Regions from separate parts of the Rhizobium sp. OAE497 genome, predicted to be linked through region 4. Evidence: predicted binding sites of a transcription regulator. Region 4 holds the regulator's gene; each other region holds the start of a gene.
What was found. The regulator LexA, encoded in region 4, represses DNA repair genes until DNA is damaged. The targets are predictions, from matches to a motif close to TGTTCNNNNTGTGTTCNG.

Region 1 (5,962 bases), 690 kb from region 4:
ACAACCATTTCAAAGGAGTTCAACATGGAAGCGGAAGCAGCAAAGTTCATCGGTGCAGGTCTGGCTTGCTTTGGTATGGCCGGCACGGCTCTCGGCCTCGGCAACATCTTCGGCAGCTACCTGTCCGGCGCTCTGCGCAACCCGTCTGCCGCTGACAGCCAGTTCGGCCGTCTGGTTTTCGGCTTCGCCGTTACGGAAGCTCTGGGCATCTTCTCGCTGCTCGTCGCTCTCCTCCTGCTCTTCGCCGTTTAATTTCGGTGGATTGAGGGATCACGGCCTGCAGACCGCAAGCCGTGATCCTTTGCATTTGCAGTACACCTGGAGGTGAGCATGTTTTTTGTGACCCCGGCCTATGCTGAAGAGGCTCCGGCGGGAACGGCAGAAACGGGTGCAGCCACTGGTACGGATCCGCACGCCGCCCCGGCTGCTGGCGAGGTCCATACCGAAACCGGCGTTGCCGGTGGCGAGCATCATGGCGGCGTTTTCCCGCCGTTCGATTCGTCGACCTACGCATCCCAGCTTCTCTGGCTGGTGATTACGTTCGCTGTTTTCTTCGTGCTCATGCAAAAGGTCATCGCACCGCGCATCGGCGGCATCCTCGAGCAGCGCCATAACCGGCTCGCTCAGGACCTGGACGAGGCAGCCCGCCTCAAGTCCGAAGCCGACGCCGCAGTCGCAACCTATGAAGGCGAACTCGCCGCAGCCCGCGCCAAGGCCAATCAGATCGGCTCCGCCGCTCGTGACGCCGCCAAGGTCAAGGCCGAAGCCGATCGCCGCGCTGTCGAAGCCAGCCTTGCTGAAAAGCTGAAGGCTGCCGAAGGCCGCATCGCCGATATCAAGGCGAAGGCATTCGCAGACGTCGGCACGATCGCTGAAGAAACGGCAACCGCCGTCGTCGAACAGCTGATCGGCGGCACCGCTGCCAAGACCGACGTTGCCGCTGCCGTTGCAGCCGCCAAGAAGGAGGCTTGATCGATGGCACTTGACGCAACATTCTTTGCGATGATCGGCCTGTTCCTCTTCCTGGGACTGGTTGTCTATCTCAAGGTTCCCGGCATGATGGCGAAGTCGCTCGACGACCGCGCCGATCAGATCCGCAACGAACTGGCGGAAGCCAAGCGCCTGCGCGAAGAGGCCCAGCACCTGCTGGCCGAATACCAGCGCAAGCGCAAGGAAGCCGAAGCCGAAGCTGCCAACATCGTCGCGGCTGCCGAGCGCGAAGCAGACATGCTGACCGCCGAAGCCAAGAAGAAGACGGAAGAGTTCGTTGCCAACCGCACCGCGCTTTCCGAGCAGAAGATCAAGCAGGCGGAAGCCGATGCGATGAAGGCCGTCCGCTCGGCCGCCGTCGACCTCGCCATCTCGGCAGCCGAAGCCGTTCTCGCCAAGAAGGCGGACGCCAAGGTCCAGACCGACCTCTTCAAGGCCGCGCGTCGGCGAAGTGAAGACGCGCCTGAACTGAGGTTCGGACATTGAGTTTGAAAAGCCCCGCCATTGTGCGGGGCTTTTTGTTTTTGGGGTGGTGGCTTTAGCAGCCTCGCAATCTGCTGCGACAGTTGTTCACCGTGGGAGGGGCCTCTCATGCCGCGCAGCCAACGCAGACCGTCAATCGGATCACCGAGACCTCCCCAACCTCCCTCATTCCTGTGCTTGTCACAGGAATCCAGCCACGGCGCGTCTGCGCCGTGAATGACACGAGACGACTTCCAGCGCACCAATGAGTCTCTCGCGCCCCAGGACTGGGGCGCACTGGATTCCTGTGACATCCCGTGGGCGTAGCCCTAAGGGCACAGGAATGAGGGAGGAGAAGTGGCGGCCTTGGAGCGAGGTAGCACACGAGGCAGCGTCTAGGGGCGGTCCATAGGGGACGTGTGAAACATCAAAGGCTGGCGCCCGCAGCCCCCTCATCCGGCCCTATCGGGCCACCTACCGGGGTCGAGACCAGTGGCTCGACCCCGGTAGGTGCCCGCAGGGCGGATGAGGGGGCTCCGGGTGCAACCGCATCGGGCGGAGCCGCCACGCCTCAATCCCGCAACATCTCCTCCGTCACCGCAACCACCCCATCCTTCCGCAACGGCCGGAACGTCATGCGGTGCAGCGGGCAGGGGCCATGCGCCTCGATCCCCGCACGGTGCTGCGCCGTGCCGTAGCCGGCGTGGGCGGCGAAGCCGTAGTTGGGGAAGACGAGGTGGGCGCGGGTCATCATCCGGTCGCGGGTGACCTTGGCGACGATCGAGGCGGCGGCGATGGAGACGGAACGCGCGTCGCCCTTGACCACCGCCTGGCCGGGACACTCGAGCCCCTGGGGCACGTCGAGGCCGTCGGTCAGCACGTAGGCCGCCGGAATGGAGAGGCCGCAGATGGCGCGGCGCATGGCGTCGAGGCTCGCCTTGCGGATATCGGTGTCGTCGATGCGCGTCGCGCTCGACGAGGCGATGGACACCGTGGCCGTTGCCAGGATCTGCACGAACAGCTCCTCGCGCTTGGCCGCCGACAGCTGCTTGGAATCGTTCAACCCCTCGGGGATGCGCTTAGGGTCGAGAATGACCGCTGCGGCAACGACAGGGCCTGCGAGCGGCCCGCGTCCGGCTTCATCGGCACCGGCGACCGGCCAGTGGCCCGCCTTGCGGGCCTTCAGCTCCAGCTTGAAATCCGGAGTGAGCGGGACGTCTTCGAAAAGCAGAGGAGAATCGGGTGGCGTGCGACGTTTCATGCGGCTGAACCTCGCACGCCAACCCGATTTCCTGCAAGCCCCCGGAACAGGGCGGCGGCCGGGGGCTAGGGCCGCGAAGGGGCAGGGGACCCATTCGCGGTGTGCAGGCAGCCAGGGCGGCGGCGGCCTGCGGGTATTGCGTCATTGCCGGCGGCATACCCGCCGGCCGGTCGAAACGCTCCTCACGCGCCCGTGCCAGCGGGCGCGAAGTCGTCAAAGCAGCGACAGCTGCACGCCGCTGCCATCCGGCGGCACGAAGAGATCGTCGCGCAGCGGCATGCTGCGTCTGACCATGCCGAGCCGCTTGGTGGCCATCTCGAAGCGGCGGGAAATCTGCCAGGCATAGGGGCCTGCACCCTTCATCCGCTTGCCGAACTCGGCGTCATAATCCTTGCCGCCGCGCATCGAGCGCACCAGCGACATGACGTGCCGGTAACGGTCCGGATAATGCTGCAGCAGCCAGTCGCGGAAGAGCGGCGACACTTCGAGCGGCAGACGCAGCAGAACGTAACCCGCCTCGCGCGCGCCGGCGGCATGCGAAGCCTCCAGAATGCGCTCCAGCTCGTGGTCGTTCAGCGCCGGGATGACGGGTGCCGCCATCACCGAGGTCGGAATGCCGGCCTCGCTCAGCGCATGGATCGCCTCCAGCCGCCGCGGCGGCGTCGAGGCGCGCGGCTCCATGGTGCGGGCGAGCTTGCGGTCGAGCGTCGTCACCGAGAGCGAGGCGCGCACCAGCCCCTTGGCGGCCATGTCCTTGAGGATATCGATGTCGCGCATGATCATCGCCGACTTGGTGACGATCGAAACCGGGTGGTTCGCCTTGTTCAGCACTTCGAGGATCTGCCGCATGATGCGCCATTCCTTCTCGATCGGCTGGTAGGGGTCGGTATTGGTGCCGATGGCGATCACCCGCGGCTTGTAACCGGGCTTGGCAAGCTCGCGCTCCAGGAGCTTGGCGGCATCGGGCTTGGCAAACAGCTTCGCCTCGAAATCGAGCCCGGCCGACAGCCCCATATAGGCGTGGCTCGGCCGCGCGAAGCAATAGATGCAGCCATGCTCGCAGCCGCGATAGGGATTGATCGATCGGTCGAAGGGAATGTCGGGCGACTCGTTGCGGGTTATCGCCGTGCGTGGCTTCTCGATCTGCACTTCGGTGCGGAACGGCGGCAACTCTTCCAGCGTCTGCCAGCCGTCGTCGAACGTCTCGCGGCTTTGCGGCTCGAACCTGCCGCTCGGGTTAAGCCCGGCGCCACGTCCGCGGCGGCGCTCGCCATCCACCCGCAGGCCGGATTGGGCGATCAGCGCTTCGGCAATATCTGCCGTATTGGCAGGCGCGAATGCGGCCTGCCCTGCAAGGGACTGTTCGTTCATCGGATTCTCCCGCAGCGGAGGCGTTGCCTTCGCCCGTTCTTGATGATTAAATTCCTAGTCAGAAAATGAGAACAATGCAAGAACAAAATGAGGAAAGTCGCGCTGGCAAAATTTTGTGCGGCGCATTATAAATAGGCAATGTTGACGGTTGTTCTGGAGTGCCAGGATCAGGAACCTGAGCTGGCGCAGACTTTATCGGTGCTGGTCGCGGGCGCGGTCGAAGGGCTTGTAAGTGATGTCGTGGTGCTCGATCACGGCTCGCGCGACGGCACCTCTCGGGTGGCGGATGCTGCCGGCTGCCGTTTCCATTCGCAATGGGATATCAAGGACATATTGCGCTCGGCCCGGGGCGAGTGGCTGCTCTTCGTCGAGCCGGGTGCGCGCCCGCAGGCGGGCTGGATCGACGAGATCGCCGAATATGTGGCGCTGAACAAACTGCCCGCCCGCTTCACCGCCTCGCGCGCCTACCGACGTCCGTTCCTGCAGCGGGTCGGCCGTGCCTTGCCGCCGCTGGAGCTTGCCTATCTTGTCCCCAAGAAACAGGCGGTCGCCTCGGCAAGGAGCGGCATGCGGCTCTCGGAATTCCCGAAGGGCCAGAAGCTCAGGCAGCTTTCCAGTGAATTGATTCCTTCCTGGGTGGCGCGCGCCGCCAGATAGAATCAGCCGCCGCGCTTCAGGTGCTCGTCGAGCCGCGGCATGATCTCCACGAAATTGCAGGGCATGTGCCGGTAGTCGAGCTGCGCCTTCAGGATCCCGTCCCAGGCATCCTTGCAGGCGCCGGGCGAGCCGGGCAGCACGAAGATGAAGGTGGCGTTGGCAACGCCGGCCGTGGCGCGGGACTGGATCGTCGATGTGCCGATCTTGTCGTAGGAAATCCGGTGGAAGACTTCCGAAAAGCCGTCCATGCGCTTTTCGAACAGCGGCTCCAATGCCTCGGGCGTCACGTCGCGGCCGGTAAAGCCGGTCCCGCCGGTGGTGATGACGACGTCGATGCCATCGGTCTGCGTCCACGCCTTCACCCGCGCCGCGATCGCCTGCTTGTCGTCCCGCACGATGGCGCGGTCGACCAGTCTGTGGCCGGCCTCAACGATGCGGCCAGCGAGCGTGTCGCCCGACTTGTCGTCCTGGAGCGTGCGGGTATCGGAGACGGTCAGCACGGCGATGCCGACGGGAATGAATGGCCGGTTCTCGTCTATGCCAGGCATGTCACTCTCCCGAAACAGTTTCCGTTGCCTGGAAATACCAGTCCGGCCGCTGGCTGTGAAGCTGTTGGGCGGCGGCCTCTGCCGCCTGCAGGGAAGGGAAGAGGCCAAAGCAGGTGGCGCCGGAGCCGGACATGCGCACCAGATCGGCGCCGCTCCCGGCAAGCAGGGCCGAAATCTCGGCAATCTCGGGCGTCAGGCTGCGCGCCGGCGGCTCGAGGTCGTTGCGATTGGCCTCGATCACCCGCATCCAGCCGCCGGGCGAAAGATCGAGCGGCCGGTTGTTCTTCTGTGCCAGCGCGCGAAAGATCTGCGGCGTCGAGACGCCCTTCAGCGGATTGGCGAGCACCAAAAAGAGCCGTGGCAGCGCGACCCGCTCGATCTCCTCGCCGATCCCCCGGGCAATCAGCGGGCGGCTTTCCAGGCACATCGGCACATCGGCGCCAAGCTGCAGGGCGAGCGCCGAAAGGATATCGGCCGGCACCCGCACGTTCCAGAAACGCTGAAGCCCGCGCAGCGCCGCAGCCGCATCCGCCGAGCCGCCGCCGATCCCGGAGGCAACCGGCAGGTTCTTGTCGAGATGGATGGAAACCGCGGGCGCATGGCCGCCCTGGGCAAGCACGGCCTGCCGCAGAAGATCTCGTGCCTTGAGAACGAGATTGCTGCCGGGATCGCC
Region 2 (5,962 bases), on a different contig from region 4:
CGCATGGATTCGCTTGCGCCCGCCGCTCCAACCGGCCCCGCCTGGCCGCCCCGCCCCCCGGGCTGGACGCTGGCCCGTGGTCGCGACGCCAATGAGACAGACGCCGCCTTCGCCGCTGGTATCGCTCTGAAATCGCTGGATGATCTGATTCGGGCCGACCCTCCATGGCTTGGTTGCTGGCGCGATCGGCTCGCCCTCAAATCAGCCGCCGTCGCTGCCAAGATGCTCGGCCGCAATGAAGTGGAAAGCGCGCTCCGCGACGCCGTTCTGCTGACCGTTACCGGCGACGATCCCGGCCCGGCTGGAAAGCTGTTTCTGGCGACACGAATGCTGACGCGCCGATCCGGACCGGTCACCACCTCATTCGTCAAAGATATTGCCGACCTTTCTGGCTTTCGGTGGGACGACGAACTTGCCTCAATTCCCGATATCGTCGAGTCTGCAAATCAGTCCGGGCGAGCAGCACCCTTCGCGGTGGCGGACCTGATAACGGCGATCTCTGCCGTTCGCCCGGACGCCGAGGTGATGGCGCTCGGTCTGGCCGACGTCATTCTGGCGCGCAAGCTGAATTGGCCAAAGCCGGTGCCCCTACTGTTGCCTGAGCGCTTTGGCCCCGCCTTCCGCACCATTGGTGGCCGCGGTCGCGTGCGGCCGGGGGAGCCGACTTATCCGAAAGCGATCTGCCTGGCGCTGGTCGATGGCGTTGAACTGGCGCTACGGTTAGCTATCGAGATCGATCGCCGGGCGTCGCGGATATTGGCGGTGGCACCGAAGCTCCGGACCAAGGGCGCCGAGCCGGTGATCCGAAGGCTGCTGATGGAAGATGCGGTGTCCGCGTCCGTGCCGGGCTCAAAACTGTCGCGCTGGGCGGCCAACCGGCTGTTCGATCGGCTCGAAAGTCTCGACGCGGTGCGCGAGTTCTCCGGCCGATCCTCCTTTCGGATCTTTGGGTTGTGATGATGGTGGGAGCAAGCGCAGCCAAAGCCCGCCGGAAAGCGAACGCCGCAGACGAACGTCTGTTTGATCGTGAGCTGGAGGACCTGCCGCCAGAAATGCGCTGGCGGGAATGGATGATGCGGGTCGAGGCCGTGATCTTTGCCTCGGCCGAGCCGGTCACCCGCGAGACGCTGGCGCGCGTCGTCGGAAAAAACTGCAGCATCGATCTGCTGATCGACGATCTGCGCGGGGAACTCAGCGCCCGGCCCTATGAACTGGTGTCGGTTGCCGGCGGCTGGCAGCATCGGACCCGGCCACGGTTCGCAGAAACGATCCGGGCCTCAGCTGCTCCAACGCGCGGCGCGGCAACAATGTTGTCGGAGTTCGAGGCGATGGTGCTGATGGCGGTCGGATATTTCCAGCCGGTGACCCGTGGCGAACTGTCGAAGATTTTTGGCAAGGAAGTCAGCCGCGATACCGTCGGCAATTTGCGTGGCGCTGGATTCATCGGCTCTGGGCCGCGCAGCCCGACGCCCGGCGCACCCTATACCTATGTGACGACGCCGCACTTTCTGTCGGCGTTCGGTATGGAGACGCTGCGCGACCTGCCGAATATCGAAGCGCTCGAAGACGCCGGCCTGCTGAGCCGACATGCGGTTCAAAACGAAATCGCCGCCTCGGAAGGCGGCGAAAATGACGCGGACGAAGAAGCGTCCTTTATTGAATGATACCGGTCGTCTGCGGCCGCTTCGTCATCGCGATCGGGCTGACGAGCATTGCCGTCGAAGCGAGCGCCATCCACAGGCCGAGCTTCATTGGAAGAAGCAGCAACTGGTCGAACAATGCTGTATCTGGATAGGCGCCTACCGCGCTGTCAATCGTCCGCTCGAACGGCCGGACGACCGCCTTGGCGGCATCTTGTACTTCCGTGCTGACCGGTTCAATACCGGGAATGCCTGTCGGGATCGGTTCACCAAGCTTCAGGTCTGACACGGTCACGTCCTTTCACGGTTGACGATCCCTAAGTGCTGCAGCGCACAAAAGTTCCGTGCAGCATCGACCTCCAGGCGGTTCATCTGCCATCAGAGACATCACGTCACTCCAGATCGAGGGACTGCTTCAGTTCATCGATCCGTTTTGACGCTTCCGCCTTGGTCAGATCCTCGGCATAGGCATCGGGTTGATGCGCCTGCTCCGACAAGGTCTTCAGATAGGAGCGTTGGGCGCCGGTCATCGGCTCGTCACCGCTGACCCAGTCGTCCAGGTCTTTCTGCGTGTTGGATGATGTATCAGCCTTCGGGTTGTCACTCATAACGATCTCCTGAATTCGTTCTCCAAACGTTCTTGGCTGGTGGATGGTTCCGGTTTGTGCTTGATCGGCGTAAGGAACTCGGCTGCCGGCCCTTCGTTCCGCTCACGCGTTTACAAGCCGAGGAGAAGACGATTGCCGATCGTTGCCACCGCCACCTGGTTCATCCTGAAAAAGGTGGCCGACCGGTTTGCGTAGGAAGGAAGCAGCCTCACCCGATATGTATCGGTGTTCGATGGCGTCGAGATCAATTCGACCTTCTACCGTCGGCACAAGACGTCGACATTCGCGCGGTGGGCGGAGTCCGTTCCGGACAGCTTTCGGTTTGCAGTCAAAATCCCCAAGGAGATCTCCCACACCAGGGCGATGAAAGACATCGCCGAGCCGTTCGACACGTTCCTCGAAGACACCGCGCCTCTTGGAGAGAAGCGTGGACCACTGCTCTGTCAGCTGCCGCCATCGCTGGCCTTCGATGCTGACGTGCTCCAAACCGCGTTCAAGGTGGTGCGCCATGCCGATGACGGTCGATCGTCATCGAGGTACGCCACAAGAGCTGGGCATCGGCCGAAGCGCTGGATCTGCTGAAGACCTATAGGATCGACCGGGTTCTGGCCGATCCGGCGCCGGTGTGGCTGGCGGAGGATTTCAACACACCGCCGAAATACGTTCGTCTGCATGGCAAGCCAAAAATCTACTACTCGAGCTATAGCGACGATGAGATCAGTGCGTTCTCGAAACTGCTGGCGCGCGATGGCTGGTGCGTGTTCGACAATACAGCCTCAAGCGCAGCGATCGAAAACGCGCTGACCATGCTTGAAATGTGCTGAAGCCTCTCCGGGGAGAGTAGCCCGATGTCGAAAGAGAATCCAGCGGAGCCAATGCCGACCGATTAAGCCTGAAACTTACGGATGAGCAACTGGCAGCCTCGCCTGCGCCTGATGCTGAATTCGATACGTGGGGAGTTTGACAAATCTCTAACACAACGATATTGTTGTGTCATGATTCCACTGCTCGACCCCAGTACCGGATATTTGCCTCAGGGCGTCTACCAGGCGTCCTGGGGCGAGGTGTCGTCGATTTTTTCGGGAAACGGCCACCGTCTGTGGCTGCTGGAAGGTCTTGCTGCCGCATTAGACAACTTGGCTACAGCAGGTTGCCAGACCGTGTTGCTCGACGGCAGCTTCATTTCACAAAAGCAACTTCCGAGTGATTACGATGGCGCGTGGGACACCCTTGGGGTGGACCCCGGCTTGCTAGATCCGGTGCTCTTGGATTTCTCAAATCAGCGATCTGCAATGAAAATGAAGTATGGCGGCGAGCTTTTCCCAGCGTCAGGTCTGGCCGCCCCCGGGGTTACATATAGGGAGTTTTTTCAGAGTGACCGTAACGGCGTGCCCAAGGGCGTGGTGGAACTGAACCTAAGGAGTCTGCCATGATCACCAACGAGCGACAGTACAGAATCACGCGCTCTCAAGCCGACCGGTTCAAGAAGGCGTTGACAGAGTTCTCCCTTCAAAAGAGAGAAGGCGTACACCCGCGCCTCGTTCAGGCTGAACGAGAAGCCCTCGAGAGCCAGATCTCAGATCTAGAACTTGAACTCGCTAATTTTGATAGTCTGAAATCACAAGATCTGGCGATGATCAGCCTCGATTCCTTCGATGGATTGGCGGAAGGTTTGATCAAAGCGCGCATAGCGTCAGGGCTAAGCCAAAGAGACTTGGCTGATCGGCTTGGGTTAAAAGAGCAGCAAATACAACGCTACGAAGCGGATAGGTACGGTTCGGCAAGTCTCCAGAGAGTGCAAGAAATCGCTCAAGCAATAGGAGTGCGAATCCAGAACGAAATAATGTTGCCCATACCAGCGGTTTCGTTCGATAGCCTCGTCGCCAAACTGCGCCAAGTCGGTCTTGATCGTGATTTCGTACTTACGCGTCTTCTCCCTTCGTCTGATCGCGCGCGATTGTCTGGGGAGGCTGACGTCGAGGATCAAAGCCAGATCTTACAGCGGACAGGTGAAATTCTTCAGCGCATTTTCGGGTGGACCCGTGAAAATCTGTTTGGACCCAGCGTACTGCAATCGCCCCAGCTTGCCGCCGCTCACGCTCGGTTCAAAATGCCAGCCAATCGGTCGCAAAAAACCACCACGGCATATGCTGCATACGCCCACTATCTAGCCCTCACTGTGCTTCGTGCGTCTGCCGAGATGCCACGGCGGCCGATCCCGATAGATCCTACGGTCTTCCGGCAAGGCGTTATTGACGCGTACGGTGAGTTTGAGCTGCGCTCGGCCCTGCATTACGCTTGGGATCTCGGCGTCCCTGTCTTGCCATTGCGTGATCGTGGAACATTCCACGGTGCGTGCTGGCGTTACAATCATAGAAACATTGTAGTTCTCAAGCAGACTTCGGCTTTCGAGGCCCGGTGGCTGTTCGACCTTTTGCACGAGCTTTTTCACGCAGGTCAGGAACCGGAAGCAGCAACTCTCGAGATTATCGAAGGCGACGAAACCTCAGCAGAACGTCGGAACTCGGACGAAGAAATTGCTGCGAGCCAGTTTGCGGGTGACGCCAGTCTTGATGGTCGAGCCGAAGAACTGGCGCAAGCCTGTGTAGAGGCGGCCCGCGGTTCCGTGCAGCGACTTAAAATGGTGGTTCCCCAAATTGCTGAAGACTATGATGTCAGTGTCGGAGCTTTAGCAAATTATATGGCTTTCCGCCTTTCCTGGCAGGGTGTCAATTGGTGGGGAGCAGCCGCCAATCTGCAGACTGGTGACGCCGACCCCTGGAGAATTGCTCGAGATGTGTTCCTCGAGCGATTTCCGGCGATATTTGAGAGTGAAATCGACCGCAATTTGCTCGAACGCGTTCTGCATTGAGGATCCCGATGACCGAATTCAAAAAACCAGAACCCCTGAAAATCACCTGCACAGCTGTGGACTGTGACAACGATCTTCACTGTTTTAAGCAACTGAAAAAGATGACGAGCGATCAGCGCGGAAAGTGCCGCGCGTGCGAAGCGGACCTTATCGACTGGTCGCGCCTTAAGCAGCGCGATCTGAACGATGCGGCCCACACTTTCGAAGCGCTGCAGCATGAGCTCATACGCCACCATTTCTTCCATAAAGAGATTGACGAAGGCGCCGACCGCCATGCTCGCCGCAAAGGTAGATTGGCCTTGTTCGAAGCAGTTGAGACTCGTCTCTCAAAGTACCTCGCTCCTGCCGAGCCCCCGAGGGACGGCTATCAAACTCCGCTGAGCGGAAACGCCATCTTCTATGCTCAGCATGCAACGGCAACCTGTTGCCGGACCTGCCTCGAATACTGGCACGCAATCCCGAAGGGCCGACCACTGACCGCAGAGGAACTCGGCTACTGCCAAGCGCTAATCGAGCTCTTCCTGAACAAGCGCCTTCCGGGTCTTAGCGAGTCACCGACAAGAGTGCCGGCACGTCGACATGGGGTAGGGGAGGCAGCGGCACTGCTATGAACACTGGACTTCCTGTCAAACCGATAGACACGGAGAAGTTCGCCGAGCGTCTTCGCGCTCGTGCGATAAATGCGACCGAACGCAAAATTCTGATCTCCCGTCTGTCTGGGTCGGAACAGGAGGTCGACCTGTCGTCTCCAACCAATTGCGACGGCTTTGGCCGGATCCGTCATTTCAAAATCAAAACTTCGGACGGGTGGCCGGCAAATCCTCTGCCCATTGTGCCAGCTT
Region 3 (5,962 bases), 1.5 Mb from region 4:
TCGCGCAGCCTGAAAAATTCGTTCGTCAAACGGCGGTTTTAAAAGGATTTTTTCTCCTTGATGCCGCCGTGGCGGAGGGCTCAGTCTGGCGTCCATCCGCCTTTGACCCTATTCTCTCGGCAACACACTTAAAGGGAGAGCACGCATGTCGAAGAAACCGGGCCGCGGCCGCATCTATTCGTCCATCACCGAGACCATCGGCGATACGCCGATCGTGCGCCTCGACAAGCTCGCCAAGGAAAAGGGCGTCAAGGCCAACCTGCTGGCCAAGCTTGAGTTCTTCAACCCGATCGCCTCCGTCAAGGACCGTATCGGCGTGGCGATGATCGAGACCCTGGAAGCGCAGGGCAAGATTTCGCCCGGCAAGACGACGCTGGTTGAGCCGACCTCCGGCAATACCGGTATCGCGCTTGCCTTCGCGGCAGCCGCCAAGGGCTACAAGCTGATCCTGACCATGCCGGAAACCATGTCGGTCGAACGCCGCAAAATGCTGGCGCTGCTCGGCGCCGAGCTGGTGCTGACCGAGGGGCCGAAGGGCATGAAGGGCGCGATCGCCAAGGCCGAAGAACTGGCCGCGACGCTGCCTGACGCGATCATTCCGCAGCAGTTCGAAAATCCTGCCAACCCCGAGATCCATCGCAAGACGACAGCCGAGGAAATCTGGAACGATACCGACGGCAGCGTCGACATTCTCGTTTCCGGCATCGGCACCGGTGGCACGATCACCGGCGCAGGCCAGGTGCTGAAGTCGAAGAAGGCCAGCATCAAGGTGATCGCCGTCGAGCCGGAGGAATCCCCGGTTCTCTCCGGCGGCCAGCCCGGCCCGCACAAGATCCAGGGCATCGGCGCGGGCTTTGCGCCCGCCATCCTCGACACCAAGATCTACGACGAGGTCGTCACCATCAACAGCGGAACGGCGATGGAAACCGCCCGTCTGGTTGCCAAGCTCGAAGGCGTGCCGGTCGGCATCTCCTCGGGTGCAGCACTTGCCGCAGCCATCAAGGTGGGCAGCCGCGAAGAAAATGCCGGCAAGAACATCGTGGTGATCATCCCGTCCTTTGCCGAGCGCTATCTCTCGACGGCGCTGTTCGATGGGCTTGGGGGCTGAATAGCGAATAGCGAATAGCGAATAGCGAAGCTTGCTCGGCGTCACCGTCTGGCAAGCTTTTCTTTTTCTATTCGCTATTCGCTACAAACTATTCGCTCTTTCACGCTGCCGCGGTCAGCCGTTCTCCTGCGATGCGATAGGAAATCGCTTCGGCGAGATGGATGCGGCCGACAGTTGCCTTGCCGTCGAGATCGGCGAGTGTGCGCGCGACTTTCAGGACCCGATGATAGCCGCGGGCGGAGAAGCGCATCTTCTCGGCGGCATCGCGCAACAGCTGAAGACCTCCGGCATCCGGCTCGGCATATTTCTCGATCAGCGCTGTCGAGCAGCGGGCGTTGGTGGTGATGGTATTGAGACCTGCAGCGATGAAACGGTCGGCCTGCAGTTCGCGGGCGCGGGCGACGCGGGCGGCGATCGTGCTGCTTGCCTCGGCCGGCATCGGGCGGATCAGGTCCGCTGCAGAAACGGCCGGGACGTCGATGCGGATATCGATGCGGTCCATCAGCGGGCCCGAGATGCGCGCCTGATAGTCGGCCTGGCAACGGGGACCACGGGCGCAGCTATGGCCGGGTTCGCCCGCCATGCCACAGCGGCAGGGGTTCATGGCGGCGACCAGCTGGATATTGGCAGGATAAGAGACCCGGTGATTGGCGCGGGCGATGATGCATTCGCCGGTTTCCAGCGGCTGGCGCAGGGCATCGAGTGCCTGCGGCGAGAATTCCGGAAATTCGTCGAGAAAGAGAATGCCGTGATGGGCGAGCGACGCCTCGCCGGGACGGGCGCGGAGCCCGCCGCCGACCATGGCGGCCATCGTTGCCGAATGGTGCGGGGTGCGGAACGGGCGCCGGTCGGAAAGCTTGCCGCCTGAGAGCTGACCGGCGATCGAATGAATCATCGACACTTCGAGCAGCTCAGCGGCCGACAGCGGCGGCAGGATGGACGGCAGACGGGCGGCGAGCATCGACTTTCCGGACCCGGGCGGGCCAACCATCAGCAGGTTATGGCCGCCGGCAGCCGCCACCTCCAGCGCGCGCTTGGCGCTTTCCTGTCCCTTGATGTCGGCGAGATCGGGAAGGTTTGCGGCATTGGCGCGGATCGATGGCTCCGGCCGCGACAGAACCTGCGTGCCGCGGAAATGGTTGGCGAGTGCAATGAGGCTCCGCGGCGCGAGGATATCGAGCTGCGTTCCGGCCCAGGCGGCTTCCGGGCCGCCTTCGGCCGGGCAGATAAGCCCCTTGCCGAGGGCATTGGCGCCGATCGCCGCAGGCAGCGCACCGGCAACGGGTGCGATCGTGCCATCGAGATTGAGCTCACCCAGGACGACATAATCCGAGAGCGCATCCGCCGGGATGGCGCCGAGAGCAGCCATCAGGCCGAGCGCGATCGGAAGGTCGAAATGCGAGCCTTCCTTTGGAAGATCGGCGGGCGCGAGATTGACGGTGACCCTTTTTGCCGGAAGCGCCAGCCCCGACGCGTGGAGCGCTGCCTGCACCCGCTCGCGGCTTTCCGCAACCGCCTTGTCGGGAAGCCCGACGATCTGCATGCCGATCTTGCCGGGAGCGACCATCACCTGCACCTCGACCGGAACGCCTTCAATGCCGTGGAATGCAACCGTACTGACCCGTGCGACCATGCCCCTGCCCCCGCAACCAACTACATCGCGTATTGCGACCCTTCATGGCCGCGGATTGCAATCTGGCATAGCAAGTAGAATAAAACAAGAACAATAAATGAACAGATTCACGTCCCCGCTGCACTCAGGTTGCAGCGGGTTGTATCAGACCCTCAAATGAGAACAAAGGTCCTGAAAAATCAGGCGCGCTTGCGCTCGATCGCATCCCAGAGAAGGCTGGCGATATCGGCGCCGCCGAACTTCTTGACCTCTCGGATGCCGGTCGGAGACGTGACATTGATCTCGGTCATGTAATCGCCGATGACATCGATGCCGACGAGCAGGAAGCCGCGCTCGCGCAGGGCCGGGCCGATGCGCTTGCAGATTTCCTGCTCGCGTGCGGTCAGTTCGGTCGCCTCGGCGCGGCCGCCGACATGCATGTTGGAGCGGCTGTCGTGCTCGGCCGGAACACGGTTGATGGCGCCAACGGGTTCGCCATCGACGAGGATAATGCGCTTGTCGCCCTTGCGCACGTCAGGCAGGTACTGCTGGGCGATGAAGGGCTCGCGGAAGAGCTGGCCGAACATTTCGAGCAGCGAGGAAAGGTTGCGGTCGTCCTTGGTCGAATGGAAGACGCCGGCGCCGCCATTACCGTAGAGCGGCTTCAGAATGATGTCGCCCATCTCGTCGCGGAAGCGGCGGATTTCGGCGGCGTCCTTGGTGATCAGCGTCTTCGGCATCAGGTCGGCGAATTCGGTGACGAAGATCTTCTCCGGCGAATTGCGGACCCAGGCCGGATCGTTGACGACGAGCGTCTTCGGATGAATGCGCTCGAGAAGATGGGTCGAGGTGATGTAGGACATGTCGAAGGGCGGATCCTGGCGGAGCAGGACGACATCCATGGTCGAGAGATCGACACGCTCGGGCGCGCCGAGCTCGAAATGATCGCCCTTGACGTCGCGCAAGATCATCGGCTCGACGGAGGCGAAGACCTGGCCGTCGCGGAAGCTCAGGCGATCGGGCGTATAGTGGAAGAGCTTGTAGCCCCGGGTCTGCGCCTCAAGGCTCATGGCGAAGGTGGAATCGCCTGCGATGTTGATGCCCGAAACATGGTCCATCTGGACCGCTACGTTCTTGATCTTGGCCATTTCCGTCCCTCACTGAATGCCGGACAGATGTAGGTCGCAAGAGGGTCGAACGCAACGGCCAATCAAGGACTTCGCAGCATCGCGATCAAGGATTTTTCAAGCGGCGAGGCCCTGCTGGCCGCTATTGCGCAGCATGTTGCGAAGACGATAGGCGAGCGCCACGGGCTTCGGGAAGGGCTTGCGCAGGAAGGCGACCTTGCGGACGTAGGTGTCGACACGCCAGCTGGCCCAGGTGCCACCGGCGAAGAAGGCGACGTCGCCGGCGCGAAGTGTGCGCTCGGTGCCGTCTTCAGCGGTGATATGCACTTCGCCTTCGAGGATCATCACCGTTTCGTCCCAGCCGAAGAACCAGCGGAATTCGCCTGCCGTGCAGTCCCAGATCGCCGTCAGCGAGGCTTCGTCATGGCCGCGCGAATGCTCGGCAGTACGCGCCTGCGGGTCGCCGCTGACGATCCAGTCCGGATTGATGGGCGTCGATTTCATCGGCAGGTGATCGCTCGAATGCGCGATGAAGGATTTGCCGCGCGGCATCGCCACGGCATACGGCACCGTGCGCGCAGCCATCGCGACCGCACTTGCAAGCATAAGCTTCCAGGCCATGAAACACCCCGTTTACTACCCCAATGTTCCGGCAATAACAGAGGAGTCGTAAGAGAGGCGTTCAAGCGGCCGCTAAAATTTTAACAGATCCTGCCGATGCCTATTGAACGGCTTCGGCGGTAACAGCCGCGTTCGCCGACTGCGCAACACCATTGCCGATCCGCTTGCCGGTATCTGCGGCAAAGAAATGCAGCTTCTCGGGCGCGATGACGAAGCGCATTTCTGCGGTCATCGGCGTTTCCGGCGAGACGACCGCGGTCAGCTGCTGGTCGCCGAGCAGGCCATGGACAAGACGCTGCGAACCGAGCTCCTCGACATATTCGACGGTGAGCGGCATGGCGTATTCATCCGGCTTGGCTAGGCGCAGATCTTCGGCGCGCATGCCGATGGTGACCGGGCCGGATGCCGGCGCATTGCCTGCGAGATCGATCAGGCTCGGGCCGATCGCCAGCTTGTCGCCATGCAGCTCGCCCTTCAGCAGGTTCATGGCGGGAGAGCCGATGAAGCTGGCGACAAAGGTCGAGGCCGGCGTGTGATAGACTTCGAGCGGCGCGCCGATCTGCTCGATATGGCCGCCGTTCAGGACGACGAGGCGGTCCGCCAGCGTCATTGCTTCCAGCTGGTCGTGGGTGACATAGATCGACGTCGTGCCGAGACGGCGCTGCAGGCGCTTGATCTCGCCGCGCATGGAGACGCGCAGCTTCGCATCGAGGTTCGACAGCGGTTCATCGAACAGGAAGACGGCGGGCTTGCGGACGATGGCGCGGCCCATGGCAACACGCTGGCGCTGTCCGCCGGAGAGAGCCTTCGGCTTGCGCTCGAGATACTGCTCGATCTGCAGCATGCGCGCGGCTTCGGCGACGCGGGCATCGATCTCCGCCCGCGGCGTCCCGCGGTTCTTCAGGCCGTATTCGAGGTTCTGGCGCACCGACATATGCGGATAGAGCGCATAGTTCTGGAACACCATGGCGATGTCGCGGTCAGCCGGCTCGACATTATTGACGACGCGGCTGCCGATCTTCACCTGTCCTTCGGAGATGCTCTCGAGACCGGCGATCATGCGCAGCAGCGTGGACTTGCCACAGCCGGACGGTCCGACGAGGACGATGAACTCGCCATCGCGGATGTTGATGCCGACATCCGAGACGGCCTTGACGCCGCCCTGATAGATCTTGCCGACGCCTTCTACATCGATAGAGGCCATTGTCACTTCTCCGTTTCGACCAGGCCTTTGACGAAAAGGCGCTGCATGACGATGATGATGAGGACCGGCGGCAGGGCGGCGAGAATGACGCCTGCCATGACGAGGTTCCATTGGGTGTCGCCGTCCAGTACCGAGGCCAGACGCTTGATGCCCATGACCGCGGTGTAATAGCCGGGATCGGTGGTGATCAGCATCGGCCAGAGATACTGGTTCCAGCCGTAGATGAAGAGGATGATGAACAGCGCAGCGATATTGGTGCGCGACAGCGGCAGCAGGATATCCTTGAAGAA
Region 4 (5,962 bases):
AGCCAGCCTTTTCGATCGACTTCATGATGAAGTCGAGGGCTTCAGGGGCGCTCTTCAGGCCCGGTGCGAAACCGCCTTCGTCGCCAACGTTGGTGTTGTGGCCCTGAGCCGACAGTTCCTTCTTGAGGACGTGGAAGACTTCCGAGCCCATGCGGACGGCTTCGCGGATCGAGTCGGCGCCAACCGGCAGGATCATGAATTCCTGGAAGTCGATCGGGTTGTCGGCATGCGCCCCGCCGTTGATGATGTTCATCATCGGAACCGGCAGGAGGTGAGCGGAAGCGCCACCGACGTAGCGGTAAAGCGGCAGGCCGGCGGCCTGAGCGGCAGCCTTGGCGACAGCGAGCGAAACGCCGAGGATGGCGTTGGCGCCGAGACGCGACTTGTTCGGCGTGCCATCCAGCTCGATCATGATGTTGTCGATCTGGATCTGGTTTTCGGCATCGATGCCGCCGATGGCGTCGAAGATTTCCGTGTTGGCGGCTTCGACAGCCTTTTCGACACCCTTGCCGAGATAGCGCTTGCCGCCATCGCGAACTTCAACGGCTTCATGCGCGCCGGTCGAAGCGCCCGACGGAACAGCCGCACGGCCCATGCTGCCATCTTCGAGATAGACGTCGACTTCGACGGTGGGGTTGCCACGGCTATCGAGGATCTCGCGGGCGATGATATCGGTAATTGCAGTCATGGGTTTCTTCCTGCTCGGTGGGTGGATAAATCGTTTGAAATCGTCTTAATCGAAGGCACGCAGATTGCAATGGCGTTTTCACAGCCGTTTTTGAGCCGCCTAACATGCCTTCATTTCAGGCCACCTGCGTGGCCTATTACAAGATCATGTCAGCCTTTTGAACGTCAGGCCGACTTTGCGATCGCATCGAAGGCCAGAAGCTTCTCGAGCAGCCGCGGCATATCCTTCAGATAGATCATGTTCGGGCCATCCGACGGCGCATTGTCAGGATCTTCATGCGTCTCGACGAAGACGCCGGCGACGCCGACGGCGACGGCTGCACGCGCCAGCGTCTCGACGAATTCGCGCTGACCGCCGCTCGATCCGCCCTGCCCGCCCGGCTGCTGCACCGAATGCGTGGCGTCGAAGATCACAGGCGCGCCCATGGCCGCCATGATCGGCAGCGAGCGCATGTCGGAGACCAGCGTGTTGTAACCAAAGGAAGCACCGCGCTCGCAGAGCAGGATGTTCGGGTTGCCCGTCTCATTCAGCTTGGCAAGAACGTTCTTCATATCCCACGGAGCCAAGAACTGGCCCTTCTTGACGTTGACGGCGCGGCCGGTCTTGGCCGCAGCAACGAGAAGGTCGGTCTGGCGCGAGAGGAAAGCCGGGATCTGCAGGATGTCGACGACGGTTGCGACCTCTGCACACTGCTCCTCGGTATGGATATCGGTCAGAACCGGGAAGCCAAATTCCTTCTTCAGATCAGAGAAGACTTCGAGCGACTTGTCGAGGCCGATGCCGCGCTGCGCCGAAAGCGAAGTGCGGTTGGCCTTGTCGAAGGAAGACTTGTAGACGAGGCCGATGCCGAGCTTCTTGCAGAGTTCGCTCAGAACACCGGCGATCATGAAGGCATGTTCGCGGCTTTCCATCTGACAGGGGCCAGCGATGATCGACAGCTTGCCGGCATTGGAAAAGGTAACGCGGCCAGCGCCTTCGCCGACGGCGACTTCTGCATTGGTGTTGCTCATTGGGTCTCCTCGAAGGCGAAGATCGCGCCTTGTCCCGGCGCCGGCTTCACCAATAGACGATTGTTCATATTCAAGTAGGTGATCCCGTTAGCAGCCAAATGCGCCGCTGTCACGGCCAGATCAGCGACCGCAAAGACGATTGCCCGCGCCCGCAGGCCGTTATCGGTGCCAAGCGGCTCGACATCGAAATAGGCCTCCATCCCTTCTTCGGAATAGATGGCGATCCGGACATTACTGAGGGCGAAGGAAAGGCCGAAGGCGGCCTCACCGGGCGCAACGCCGCCACTTGCCGTCTGCAACAGCGACGCGAAGGCGTCGGGTTCCTCCGCGCTGAGGGCAATCTCGACAATGCCGAGAACGCCGTTGGCATGAGTCTCCAGCGCCTTGCGATCGGCCGGAAAGGCGTTGATCCGCTGGCAGGCGAAAAAGAACACATCGGGCGCCCTCAGATCGGCGGCAAAGGCGAGCTTGAAGGCGCCGGTCGCCTGCGTTCCATCGGGCATGACGATCGGGCGCGAGAACTCCACCATGTCACCGCCGCTCAGCTGCGCGCCATCATAGGCGGCCTTGTCCGCATCGGCATCGTCGGTGCCGAAGACGACCGCCGAGAAGCCATCATCGCCGCAGCGGAAGCGGAAGGCCTGGTCGCGGGCGATAAAGCTGTTGCCCTTGGCGGCGGCCGCATCGCACTCCGCCTGGCTCGCGATGCCGAGCGGCTCGAGATAGGTCTTGTCGGCGAGGAAGACGCAGGCATTCTCCGTTCCGAACGGATGACGGCCATTGGCGGCGACGGTGAAACCGAGACGGCCGAGTCGCTCGCGGGCGACATCGATATGGGTGACGGGCAGTACCAGATGATCGAGCGGATGCGTCATGGCGGTTCCCTCCGGTGAAGCCGGCAGAGATTTGCACGCCGCGCCGGGCAAAGCGCAAGCGCGGATAACCAATCCGGCAAAGAAACTTTCAAAAATGACGAAAAATGATGGGAAGTTTTACCAATATTTAGGCACTTGCGGAACACATATGGAACATATAGTGTCCGTTCTGGCTTTGTTTCACGAATCTGGGGAAAGACTTCGATGCTGACGCGCAAACAACAGGAGCTTCTCCTCTTCATTCACGAGCGGATGAAGGAGTCCGGCGTACCGCCGTCCTTCGACGAAATGAAGGATGCGCTCGACCTCGCCTCTAAGTCGGGCATTCATCGCCTGATCACAGCGCTCGAAGAGCGCGGCTTCATTCGCCGCCTACCGAACCGCGCCCGCGCATTGGAAGTCATCAAGCTGCCCGAGGCCTACAGCCCCAGCATCCAGCCGCGCCGCGGCTTCTCGCCAAGCGTCATCGAAGGCAGCCTCGGCAAGCCGCAGCCCGTCGCGCCGCCGAAGCCGGCGAACGAAGACAATAGCAGCTCGATCTCGGTTCCGGTCATGGGCCGCATCGCCGCCGGTGTGCCGATTTCGGCAATCCAGCAGAACACCCATGACATCACCGTTCCCGCCGATATGCTCGGAAACGGTGAGCACTATGCGCTTGAGGTCAAGGGCGACTCGATGATCGAGGCCGGCATCTACGACGGCGACACCGTCATCATCCGCAACACCAATACCGCCAATGCCGGTGATATCGTCGTCGCCCTCGTCGACGATGAAGAAGCGACGCTGAAGCGCTTCCGCCGCAAGGGCGCATCGATCGCACTCGAAGCTGCCAACCCGGCCTACGAAACGCGTATCTTCGGGCCTGACCGCGTCAAGGTTCAGGGCAAGCTTGTCGGCCTTATCCGCCGCTATCACTAACGGTGATCTCATCACCGTCAAAAGTGCCGCTACGCCAATCATAGGCGCGGTGGCGGGTCCAGGGGCGGTCGAGATCCTCGAAGGATGCGGTGACCGCTGCAGCACCTCCATCGAAGCTCAACTCGACAGAGCCTGTCCTTCTTAAAGTAGCGCCGGTGAAGAGCAGCGCGCCAGAGCGGCAGCTTTCAAGCCGCAGGCGCACCGGTGTGACAACGATATCGGATGCATCGCAGGCGGGGCCGAGGTAAGCGGCATTGTCGATGACCGTCAGCACCGAGCCGTTCTCCAGCTTTGCCGTGCACCAGGCTTTCTTGACGCAGGAAAACCGCTCTTCCCTGGCGTTCACCGCAATGGCGCTCTGCGCTTCCTGCTGTTGCGCTGGTGTCAGCCTCAATCTTTCGCCCGGCGGCGCGGTGGGGACCAGTGCCGATGTGATGAAGATCGGCTCGCGATGGCTGTCCAGCACCAGAGCCCGTTTCCACTGATCGAAGATGAAACCCGGCGGGCGCTGGCGATTGGTGGCGATTGCGCTTGAACCGATGATCCCCGCCATGCTGCCGTCCTCAGCAATGACGATCTTCGGCGGCGGCTTTTCGGGAAGCATGACGACCACAAGCGTCGACAGGGCCATGATTGCCGTGCCGATGTGCCTCAGCCGGGTGCGCAGCAGGGTCAATAGCAGGAAGCCCGCGACCGCAGCCGGGAAATACCAGGCAGGCAACCGGCCGACGCCGATATCACCGCCCCAGGACGAGACGGTCTTGGCGATCGCGATCACCAGATCGAGACCGAAGCCGACCACCTGCCAGGCCCAGGCATCCAGCCCAAACGGCATCAAAAGCATTGCAAGCAGCCCGGCCGGCATGATGACGAAGGAGATGACGGGCATGGCGGCGAGATTGGCAGGCAGGCCATAGGCCGTCAGCCGGTGAAAATGCTCGATCGAGAACAGCGCCGTCGAGAAACCGCCGATGACGGAGGTGAGCAGGATGCCGCCGAAGAAGCCGGCCGCCGATGACATGAGCCTGACGAGGCGCAATTTCGCAAAGGGCTTGTCGCGGGCCGGCCGCTCCTTCCAGAGCGCATAGCCGGCGACCAGCGCCAGCGTCGCGGCAAAGGACATCTGAAAGCTCGGCCCCATGATTTCTGAGGGCGAGATGGCGATGATGATCAGCGCCGAGAGCGCCACGTTGCGCAAACTGATCGACGGCCGGTCGAAGAACACCGCCGTCAGCATGATCGCCATCATGATGAAGGCGCGCTCGGCGGAAACTGCGAAGCCGGAAATCAGGAAATAGGCGGTGACGGCTGCAAGCGCTCCGGCGGCCGCGATCTTCTTGACCGGATAGGCCTGGGCGACGGACGGAAACAGGCTGAGCAGCGTGCGGAACCCGACGAAGAAGATGCCGGCGGACAGCGCCATGTTGAGGCCGGATATGGCGATGATATGGGCAAGACCGGATTGGCGGAGCGCTTCGGTGGTCTCTGCCGAAATCGCCCGCCGCTCGTCGGTCACGAGGGCGGCGGCGAAAGCGCCGGTATCGCCGGGCAAAATGCCCCTGATGCGATCACCGATGCCGCTTCTCAGCCGGTAGAGCCACTCGAAGGCGCTGTCGGTCAGCGAATGCTCGTCTGCGGCTCCCGGCGTCACCGTCGTTGGCGCCCCATAGAAAAACCCATTGGCGCCAACGCGATCGAAATAGGATGAGAACGAGAAGTCGTTGAGACCGGGGAGTGCCGGACCGGAGGGTGGCGTCAGCCGCGCCCTGCCCTTCACCCAGGTTCCCGTCTCGAACTCGGACTTGGCGCCGCGGGCGATGACAGTCACCCGGGCGGGCGGGCGTTTCACCACCGGGTTTTCGGTTGCGCGCAATGACAGCAGGTAGCGCCAGCCGCCGCGGCCGTCGCTTTCCCGGCGCTCGACCCGTCCCGTGACCGTCGTCGTCACGGCGGAATCAAGGAGGATGGTCTCGGCTCTCCACGTTTCGAATTGCGCAGTCGCCACGCCTGCCGCGACCAACGTCAATGCGGCGATCACGACGCGCATCCCCTCCCGCGCCCGATCGGTCACGATCATGAGAGTGAACAGCACCGCGATGAAGAAGAGCGGTATAATTGGCGAAACGCCGGTGCCGGCCGCAAACCACGCGACAGCACCAAAGCCGAGAGCAACTGGCGCGAAGAGCATTCGCGCACCGTAGGCGAGCTCTTCGTCGGCGCATTTCGGGATGTCGCCTATCGCGCGCCTGATGGATGATCGGAGCCGGTAGGCGCTGAGCGCGGCCGGTACGTGCCGCATCGGCACGGGCACGAGGCCAGAATAGGCGCGCGCTGGTTCAAGATGCGGCAATTTGGCCGCATCGTCCGAAAGCTTCAGGCTGATCTCGCTGCTTTTCAACCCCGGCATGTAAAGAGCCTTGCGACCCATTAAAATACAACCAAGATGCAACCCTGCGCGCGTTTCAGCAACA

Region 1: a site for LexA is predicted at 4,152-4,169, ahead of ABIE40_RS05345 (PA0069 family radical SAM protein). Genes of this name have one in related genera too.
Region 2: a site for LexA is predicted at 2,265-2,282, ahead of ABIE40_RS28870 (DUF3072 domain-containing protein). Genes of this name have one in related genera too.
Region 3: a site for LexA is predicted at 2,828-2,845, ahead of ABIE40_RS01410 (YifB family Mg chelatase-like AAA ATPase). Genes of this name have one in related genera too.

What each region holds. Positions count from the first base shown of each region.
Region 1 is NZ_JBEPOA010000001.1:1,043,566-1,049,527, forward strand. It holds gene ABIE40_RS05325 (F0F1 ATP synthase subunit C) at 25-252, shown strand; gene ABIE40_RS05330 (F0F1 ATP synthase subunit B) at 331-972, shown strand; partial or broken gene ABIE40_RS05335 (F0F1 ATP synthase subunit B) at 976-1,462, shown strand; gene rnhB (ribonuclease HII) at 2,024-2,713, opposite strand; gene ABIE40_RS05345 (PA0069 family radical SAM protein) at 2,927-4,084, opposite strand; gene ABIE40_RS05350 (glycosyltransferase family 2 protein) at 4,223-4,741, shown strand; gene moaB (molybdenum cofactor biosynthesis protein B) at 4,744-5,289, opposite strand; gene ABIE40_RS05360 (4-(cytidine 5'-diphospho)-2-C-methyl-D-erythritol kinase) at 5,291-5,962, opposite strand, start outside.
Region 2 is NZ_JBEPOA010000003.1:472,891-478,852, reverse strand. It holds gene ABIE40_RS28885 (DUF1403 family protein) at 1-957, shown strand, start outside; gene scpB (SMC-Scp complex subunit ScpB) at 960-1,664, shown strand; gene ABIE40_RS28875 (hypothetical protein) at 1,654-1,929, opposite strand; gene ABIE40_RS28870 (DUF3072 domain-containing protein) at 2,033-2,248, opposite strand; gene ABIE40_RS31080 (DUF72 domain-containing protein) at 2,474-2,830, shown strand; gene ABIE40_RS31075 (DUF72 domain-containing protein) at 2,773-3,072, shown strand; gene ABIE40_RS28860 (DUF6932 family protein) at 3,154-3,681, shown strand; gene ABIE40_RS28855 (helix-turn-helix domain-containing protein) at 3,678-5,120, shown strand; gene ABIE40_RS28850 (DUF4186 family protein) at 5,129-5,731, shown strand; gene ABIE40_RS28845 (hypothetical protein) at 5,728-5,962, shown strand, end outside.
Region 3 is NZ_JBEPOA010000001.1:272,424-278,385, reverse strand. It holds gene ABIE40_RS01420 (LysE family translocator) at 1-13, shown strand, start outside; gene cysK (cysteine synthase A) at 146-1,108, shown strand; gene ABIE40_RS01410 (YifB family Mg chelatase-like AAA ATPase) at 1,209-2,741, opposite strand; gene gshB (glutathione synthase) at 2,921-3,868, opposite strand; gene ABIE40_RS01400 (cupin domain-containing protein) at 3,965-4,468, opposite strand; gene ABIE40_RS01395 (sn-glycerol-3-phosphate import ATP-binding protein UgpC) at 4,569-5,672, opposite strand; gene ugpE (sn-glycerol-3-phosphate ABC transporter permease UgpE) at 5,675-5,962, opposite strand, start outside.
Region 4 is NZ_JBEPOA010000001.1:1,728,835-1,734,796, reverse strand. It holds gene eno (phosphopyruvate hydratase) at 1-688, opposite strand, end outside; gene kdsA (3-deoxy-8-phosphooctulonate synthase) at 853-1,698, opposite strand; gene ABIE40_RS08985 (VOC family protein) at 1,695-2,573, opposite strand; gene lexA (transcriptional repressor LexA) at 2,778-3,491, shown strand; gene ABIE40_RS08975 (ComEC/Rec2 family competence protein) at 3,472-5,790, opposite strand.